One region of the Cellulomonas sp. P5_E12 genome, then DNA from elsewhere that is predicted to be linked to it. Evidence: riboswitches for the same ligand, from Rfam matches in the RefSeq annotation. Region 1 holds a riboswitch; the other holds the start of a gene.

The links. A riboswitch is a leader RNA that binds a small molecule or an ion and turns the genes downstream of it on or off. The one in region 1 is predicted to bind S-adenosylmethionine.
Region 2: another riboswitch for S-adenosylmethionine. It lies ahead of ACXJKA_RS09430 (methylenetetrahydrofolate reductase); the one in region 1 lies ahead of ACXJKA_RS18550 (ABC transporter permease).

Annotation. Positions count from the first base shown of each region.
Region 1 is NZ_JBFUMP010000032.1:15,828-19,025, reverse strand. It holds gene ACXJKA_RS18555 (ABC transporter permease) at 1-259, opposite strand, end outside; gene ACXJKA_RS18550 (ABC transporter permease) at 261-1,274, opposite strand; SAM riboswitch class IV at 1,333-1,440, opposite strand; gene ACXJKA_RS18545 (nitroreductase family protein) at 1,585-2,406, shown strand; gene ACXJKA_RS18540 (rhodanese-like domain-containing protein) at 2,443-2,856, shown strand; gene ACXJKA_RS18535 (M20 family metallopeptidase) at 2,853-3,198, shown strand, end outside.
Region 2 is NZ_JBFUMP010000009.1:13,409-16,606, forward strand. It holds gene ACXJKA_RS09415 (TetR/AcrR family transcriptional regulator C-terminal domain-containing protein) at 1-786, shown strand, start outside; gene ACXJKA_RS09420 (DNA-3-methyladenine glycosylase I) at 856-1,446, shown strand; gene ACXJKA_RS09425 (hypothetical protein) at 1,519-1,734, shown strand; SAM riboswitch class I at 1,857-1,953, shown strand; gene ACXJKA_RS09430 (methylenetetrahydrofolate reductase) at 2,021-3,058, shown strand; gene metE (5-methyltetrahydropteroyltriglutamate--homocysteine S-methyltransferase) at 3,062-3,198, shown strand, end outside.

The DNA.
Region 1 (3,198 bases):
GGGGCTGCAGCTTGTCGGCGGGCACGCCGGTGAGCGGGTCGCCGGGAGCGAGCAGCTGGGGCACGAACGCGGCGACGAGCAGGAGCGCGAGCCAGGCGATCGCGAGCAGCAGCCCGGGCTTGCGGGCGAGCTCGCCCAGCCAGGCGAACCGACCCGGCGTCGCCGCGTCCTGGCGGTCGCGCAGGGCGTCCGCGAGGCGGTCGGGCGAGGTGGCGGCGAAGTCGTCGGGAGCCAGCTTCTCGTTCAGGAGGTCGGTCATCTCACACCCCCGCCGTCACGGGCCGGCGGGCCGGCGCGACGTCGTCGGCCTCGACCTCGACCGGGACCGCGACCTTCGTCGGCCGCGTGCGCCGGGCGATCCGGGGGTCCAGCAGCGGGTACAGCAGGTCGACCACCAGGTTGACCAGCACGAAGACCGCGGCGGCGAACAGGACGATGCCCTGCACCACGGGGAGGTCCTGGGCGCTGACCGAGGTGGCGGTGAGCCGGCCGATCCCGGCGCGCGAGAACACGGTCTCGGTGACCACGGCGCCGGCGAGCAGCTCCCCGATCACCAGGCCGATCACCGTGAGCGCCGGCAGGGAGGCGTTGCGCAGGGCGTGCCGGAAGTGCACGCGGGTGGCCCCGGCGCCCTTGGCGCGCGCGGTGTCGACGTAGGGCTGGCCGAGGCTGTGCCGCAGGGACCGCGAGAGCATCTGCGCGATGAGCGCGGCCGTCGGCACGGCGAGCGTCACGGCCGGGAGCACGATCGAGGCGAACCCCTTGTTGCCGACCGCGGGGAAGATCGGGTTCGCGAACGAGAACCACTGCACGAGCATCAGGCCGAACCAGAACGACGGGATGGCCACGCCGAGCGGGGGCAGCCCGAGCAGGGCGTTCGACAGGCCGCGGCTGCGCACCAGCGTCGCCACGATCGCCAGGCCGCCGCCGAGGAGGAGGGCGAGCACGAACGCGGCGACGGCGATGGCCGCCGTGGGCGGGATGGCCTCGGCGATCAGCCCGGTCACCGGGCGGTGCAGGACCACCGACGTGCCGAGGTCGCCGCGCAGGACGGCGCCGAGCCGCGTCACGTACTGGACCGGCAGGGGCTGGTCGAGCCCGTACTGCGCCCGGAGCGCGTCCAGCTGCTCGGGAGACACGTCGGACGACTCGCTGCCGTACATCAGCGAGACCGGGTCGCCCGGCAGCGCGTAGAGCACCACGAAGGAGACCGTGTAGGCGGCCCAGAGCACCAGGAGCGCCTGCGCGAGGCGGGCTCCGATGTAGCGGTTCATGTCTCTGCCCGGGGGATGGCGCGCATTGATCGTCCTCGTTCTGCCGGATGGTCCGGCGCATCTGTGCTTGCACGGCGGGTGCCGTGCCGGGTAGTCACCTGGAGCACCCCGTCACATGAAGGGTTGCTGCCCGACCAGCCAGGGCTTGTCGTCGGGGCTCGAGACCGCGGCGAAGGTAGGCACGCCGTCCGTCCCCGTCAACGGTCGTGCGGGCCTTCTCACCAGGTGGACAAACCACCCGCTATCCGAGATGTGAGAAGCGGCTCCCGATCGTTGACATGGACCGGGCTGACCTTGACGCTCCTGCGCCATGCCCGTCGATCTCCTCCCGTCCACCGTCGCCGCCCGCTACGGAGGCGGCGCCGCGCCCGCCGACGTCGCCAGCTCGGACGTCATCCAGCTCCAGCTCGCACACCGCTCCGTGCGTCGCTACCTGCCCGACGAGGTCACGGAGGCGGAGCTCGCCGCGATCGTCGCCGCGGCCCAGTCCGCCGCCACCAGCTCGAACCTGCAGCTCTGGAGCGTCGTCGCCGTCCGGGAAGACGAACGCCGGGCGGCACTGTCGGCGCTCGCGGGCGACCAGGCCCACATCACCCAGGCCCCGCTGCTGCTCGTGTGGCTCGTCGACCTCGGCCGGGCGCACGCCATCGCGGCGGCGCACGAGGCGCCCACCGAGGGGGCGGCCTACCTCGAGACGGCGGTCGTCGGGTTCGTGGACGCCGCCCTCGCGGCGCAGAACGCGGTGCTCGCCGCCGAGTCGCTCGGCCTGGGCACCGTGTACATCGGCGCGCTGCGCAACCGTCCCGTGCAGGTGGCGGAGCTGCTGCACCTGCCGCAGCACGTCTTCGCCGCGTTCGGGCTCGTGGTCGGCCGGCCCGACCTCAGCGAGAACACCCGGGTCAAGCCGCGCCTGCCGCAGGCGGCGGTCCTGCACCACGAGACCTACGACGACGCCGAGCACGCCGACGCGGTCACCGACTACGAGGGCCGCATCGGCGACTTCTACGCCGAGGAGGGGCTGTCCCACTCGTGGGTCGAGCGGGTGCTCACCCGGCTGTCCGGGCCCGCCGCGCTGAACGGCCGCGACCAGCTGCGGTCGCACCTCGAGGCGCAAGGGTTCCCGCTGCGCTGACCTGTTCTGTCCCGCCCCCACCACCAGGAGATCACCATGACCGACACCACCGCCCGCCCCGGCGCGCCCGCGGAGCACCTGAGCCTCGAGGAGGCCGCGGGGCTGGCGCCCGTCGTCAGCCCGACGGAGGCCGCCGAGCGCGTGGCCGCCGGCGCGTTCCTGGTCGACGTGCGCAGCGAGGCCGGCCGGTCCCGCACCGGTGCCATCCCGGGCGCCACGATCGGCGACCGCTACGCGATCGACGAGGAGTTCGACCTGACGGCGGCCACCCGGCACGCCCCCGTGCTGGCGCTGGACACGCCGATCGTCGTCGTGTGCGGCTCCGTGCGCGGTTCCGGCCCGGTCGCCGCGGAGCTGCGGGCCAAGGGCTTCACCAACGTGGTCCACGTCGAAGGCGGCTTCCCCGCGTGGAAGGACGCCGGACTGCCCGCCGAGGCGCCCGTCGGATGAGCATCCCGTCCACCGCGTTCCTCGACGAGCTCCACGCCCTCACCGAGCGGCGGCGCGCGTCGTTCATCCCGCTGACGTCGCCGTTCCCGGGCGCCGACGAGCCGTCGCGCGCCCTCGTGCGCTCCGCGGCCAAGGCGGGCGAGGGCGACGTGCTCGAGGTCGCCCACGCGATCCACTCCCACCCGGAGGAGGCGTTCCGCGAGGTCCGCTCGGTGGCCGCCATCGCGGACCTGCTGCGCGGCCGCGGCGTGCCCGCCACGGTGGGCTCGCACGGCCTCGCGACGTCGCTGCGGGCCGGCCTGACGTCGGCCGGGCCCGACGACGGCGCCGTGCGCACCGACG
Region 2 (3,198 bases), on a different contig from region 1:
GTCGCGGGATCCCAGGGTCCACCCGTCGAGCTGCCCCCCGGCATCGCCGTGCTGTGGCGCACGCCGGTCGAGGGCCGGCCGGGTCCGCGCCCCAGCCTGACGCTCGAGCAGATCGCCGATGCGGGGATCGCGCTGGCGGACGCCGAGGGCATCGACGCCGTCTCCATGGCCCGGCTGGCCGAGTCCCTCGGCTTCACGACGATGTCGCTGTACCGGTACGTGTCCTCCAAGGACGAGGTGCTGGCCCTCATGTCCGACCGCGCCGCCGGGCGCCCGCCCGTCCTCGGGCCGGACGTGGGCGGTTGGCGCGAGCGGCTCGAGCTGATCCTCGCCATCCAGCAGCCGATCCTGCGCGCGCACCCGTGGCTGGCGCGCACGACCACCGTGCTGCACGCGGTGGGGCCCGGACGGCTCGCGTGGATGGAGGGGATGCTCTCCGCCCTCGAGGACACGCCCCTGTCCGAGCGGCAGAAGGTCGGCGCGATCGGCCTGCTGGCCACGCACGCCCTGGACCAGCTGCGCGTGACCGAGGAGCTGACCGACAGCAGGCGCACGGCGGCCGTGGGTGCGGCGGACGGCGCCGACGAGTCCCCCGACCTGGGCGCCCTCCTCGGCGTCCTGGCGTCGCCGTCCGCGCACCCCGCGCTGCTCAGGGCGGTCGACGAGGGCGCGTTCTCGTTCGGTCCGGACGACCGAGCCGACGACGGCGACAGCCTCGACTTCGGGACCGTCCTCATCCTCGACGGCATCGAGCGCCTCATCGCGCTCGCGAGCCCGGCGTCCTGAGCCGCCCACAGACCCCGGCATGCACAGTGGCGCCGCGTCTGTGTCGGCGGTCGCGGGCAGACTCGACGCATGACCTCGCCCGACGTCCCGCGCACCGGCCGCTGCTTCGGCGACGGCAACCCCCTCTACGAGCGGTACCACGACGAGGAGTGGGGGGTGCCCGTCCACGGTGAGCACGCGCTCTTCGAGCGGTTCGCGCTCGAGGGCTTCCAGTCCGGCCTCGCCTGGATCACGGTGCTGCGTAAGCGGCCGGCCTTCCGCGCGGCGTTCGCCGGGTTCGACCCGGAGGTCGTCGCGGGGTTCGGCGACGACGACGTCGCGCGACTCATGGCCGACGCGGGCATCGTGCGCAACCGCGCCAAGATCGAGGCGACCATCGCCAACGGGCGCGCACTACGTGAGCTGCACGCCGCGGGGGGCACCCTGGACGAGGTCCTGTGGTCGCACGCGCCKGACCGGACCACCCACGTCCGGCCCGTGACCTGGGCCGACGTCCCGGCGCAGACGACCGAGTCCCGTGCGCTCGCCACCCAGCTCAAGTCGCTCGGCTTCCGGTTCGTCGGTCCCGTCACTGCGTACGCCGCCATGCAGGCCTGCGGAGTCGTCGACGACCACCTCGCCACGTGCCCGTCGGCCACGCCCCGTCACCCGTCGGGGTGAGCACTACTCCTGCCGGGTGACGCTGCCATGCGGGTCTCGGAACCGGGTGTGACGCGGACTACAGTGCGGGCCATGACGGAGATGCCCGACGACGACGCACGGCGCGATGCCGAGCGCGCGGCGGCGGAGGCTCTCGCGGACAACGTTGTCCCCGACGCTCGCATCCTCGCGGCCGTGCAGGACGGGCTGCTGTCCGTCCCCGCGGGCTCACCGAACTCGTGGTTCGACGTGCCGTCGCAGCGCAGTCGCATGCAGCCGGGGACCCTGTTCCCTCGCCGCCAGCACTGACGCGGTCCCGCCCCGGCCACCCGCGCTCCCGCCGTTCCGGCCCGGACGGCCAACCCCGGACACCCACGTCTCATAGGTCGAGCAAGGTTGCCCAGCATGTGATCGCCGGTCTACCATCGCGCCTACCATCCAGAGCGGCCGAGAGACCTGGCTCGACGACGCCGCAGCAACCCCCCTCCCCGCCGAGGGTGTGGGTGCTTCCGCCAGGGACGATGGAGTGAGCGATGTCCCCGCAGACCACGTGTCCCCGCACCGCACCGGTGCCGACCACCGGACCGGTCGCGCCGTGAGCGCGGCCGCCGTGGAACCGCGCACCCCCGGGCTGCACGCTGCGCCGGCGACCCGCCCGCAGACCGCGAACGACCGCCCCACCATCTCGTTCGAGCTCTTCCCGCCGCGCAACCCCGATGCGGCGCCGCGCCTGTGGGCCACCATCCGGGCGCTCGAGTCCGTCCACCCGGACTTCGTCTCCGTCACGTACGGCGCGTCGGGCAAGACCCGTGTCACCACGCGTGCGCTGGTCCGCCGGCTGCTGCGCGAGACGACGCTCAACCCGATCGCCCACCTGACCTGCGTCGGTACGTCCCGCGCGGAGATCACGGAGATCGTCGGAGAGTTCCTCGACGAGGGCCTGCGGTCGTTCCTCGCGCTGCGCGGCGACCCGCCCACCGAGCAGAGCGACTGGGAGGCGCACCCCGACGGTCTGCAGACGGCCGGCGAGCTGGTCGAGCTGCTGCGAGACATCGAGGCCCAGCGCTGCGCGGACAGCCCGTCGCAGGCGGTCCGGGCGCGGGTGCGACCGCTGTCCGTCGCGGTCGCGGCGTTCCCCCGTGGCAACCACGCCACCGGCGGCACACGCGCCCAGGACGTCGCCTCGCTCCTGGCCAAGCAGCAGGCCGGCGCCGACTTCGCGATCACGCAGGTGTTCTTCGACGCGGACGACTACCTGGGTATCGTGGCGGAGGCCCGCGAGGCCGGCGTGACCATCCCGATCATCCCGGGCATCATCCCGACCACGGACCCGGCCCGCCTGCTGCGGGTGCAGGAGCTGACCGGCGTCCCGGTGCCGGGCAGGCTCCTGGACCTGCTGGGCTCGGCCGACGACGAGCTCGACCGCCACCGCCGGGGGATCCGCGCGAGCGTCGACCTGGTCAACGGCGTCCTGGACGGCGGAGCACCCGGCGTCCACCTGTACACGTTCAACCAGCACCATGCCGCACTTGACCTGCTCGAGGGTGCACACCTCGACGGCGGAGCTCGGACAGCTCCCGACCTGGCCGGATGGCCGCAGGACACGGCACCCGCCCGACCCCCGAGGGACTGAACAATGAGCGAGACCCGCCCGAACTTCCCCGCGAGCTCCGTGCTCGGCTACCCCCGCATCGGCCCGCGCCGCGAGCTCAAGAAGGCCCTCGAGGCGTTCTGGGCCGGCCGCACCAGCGCCGACGAGGTCGAGGCGACCGC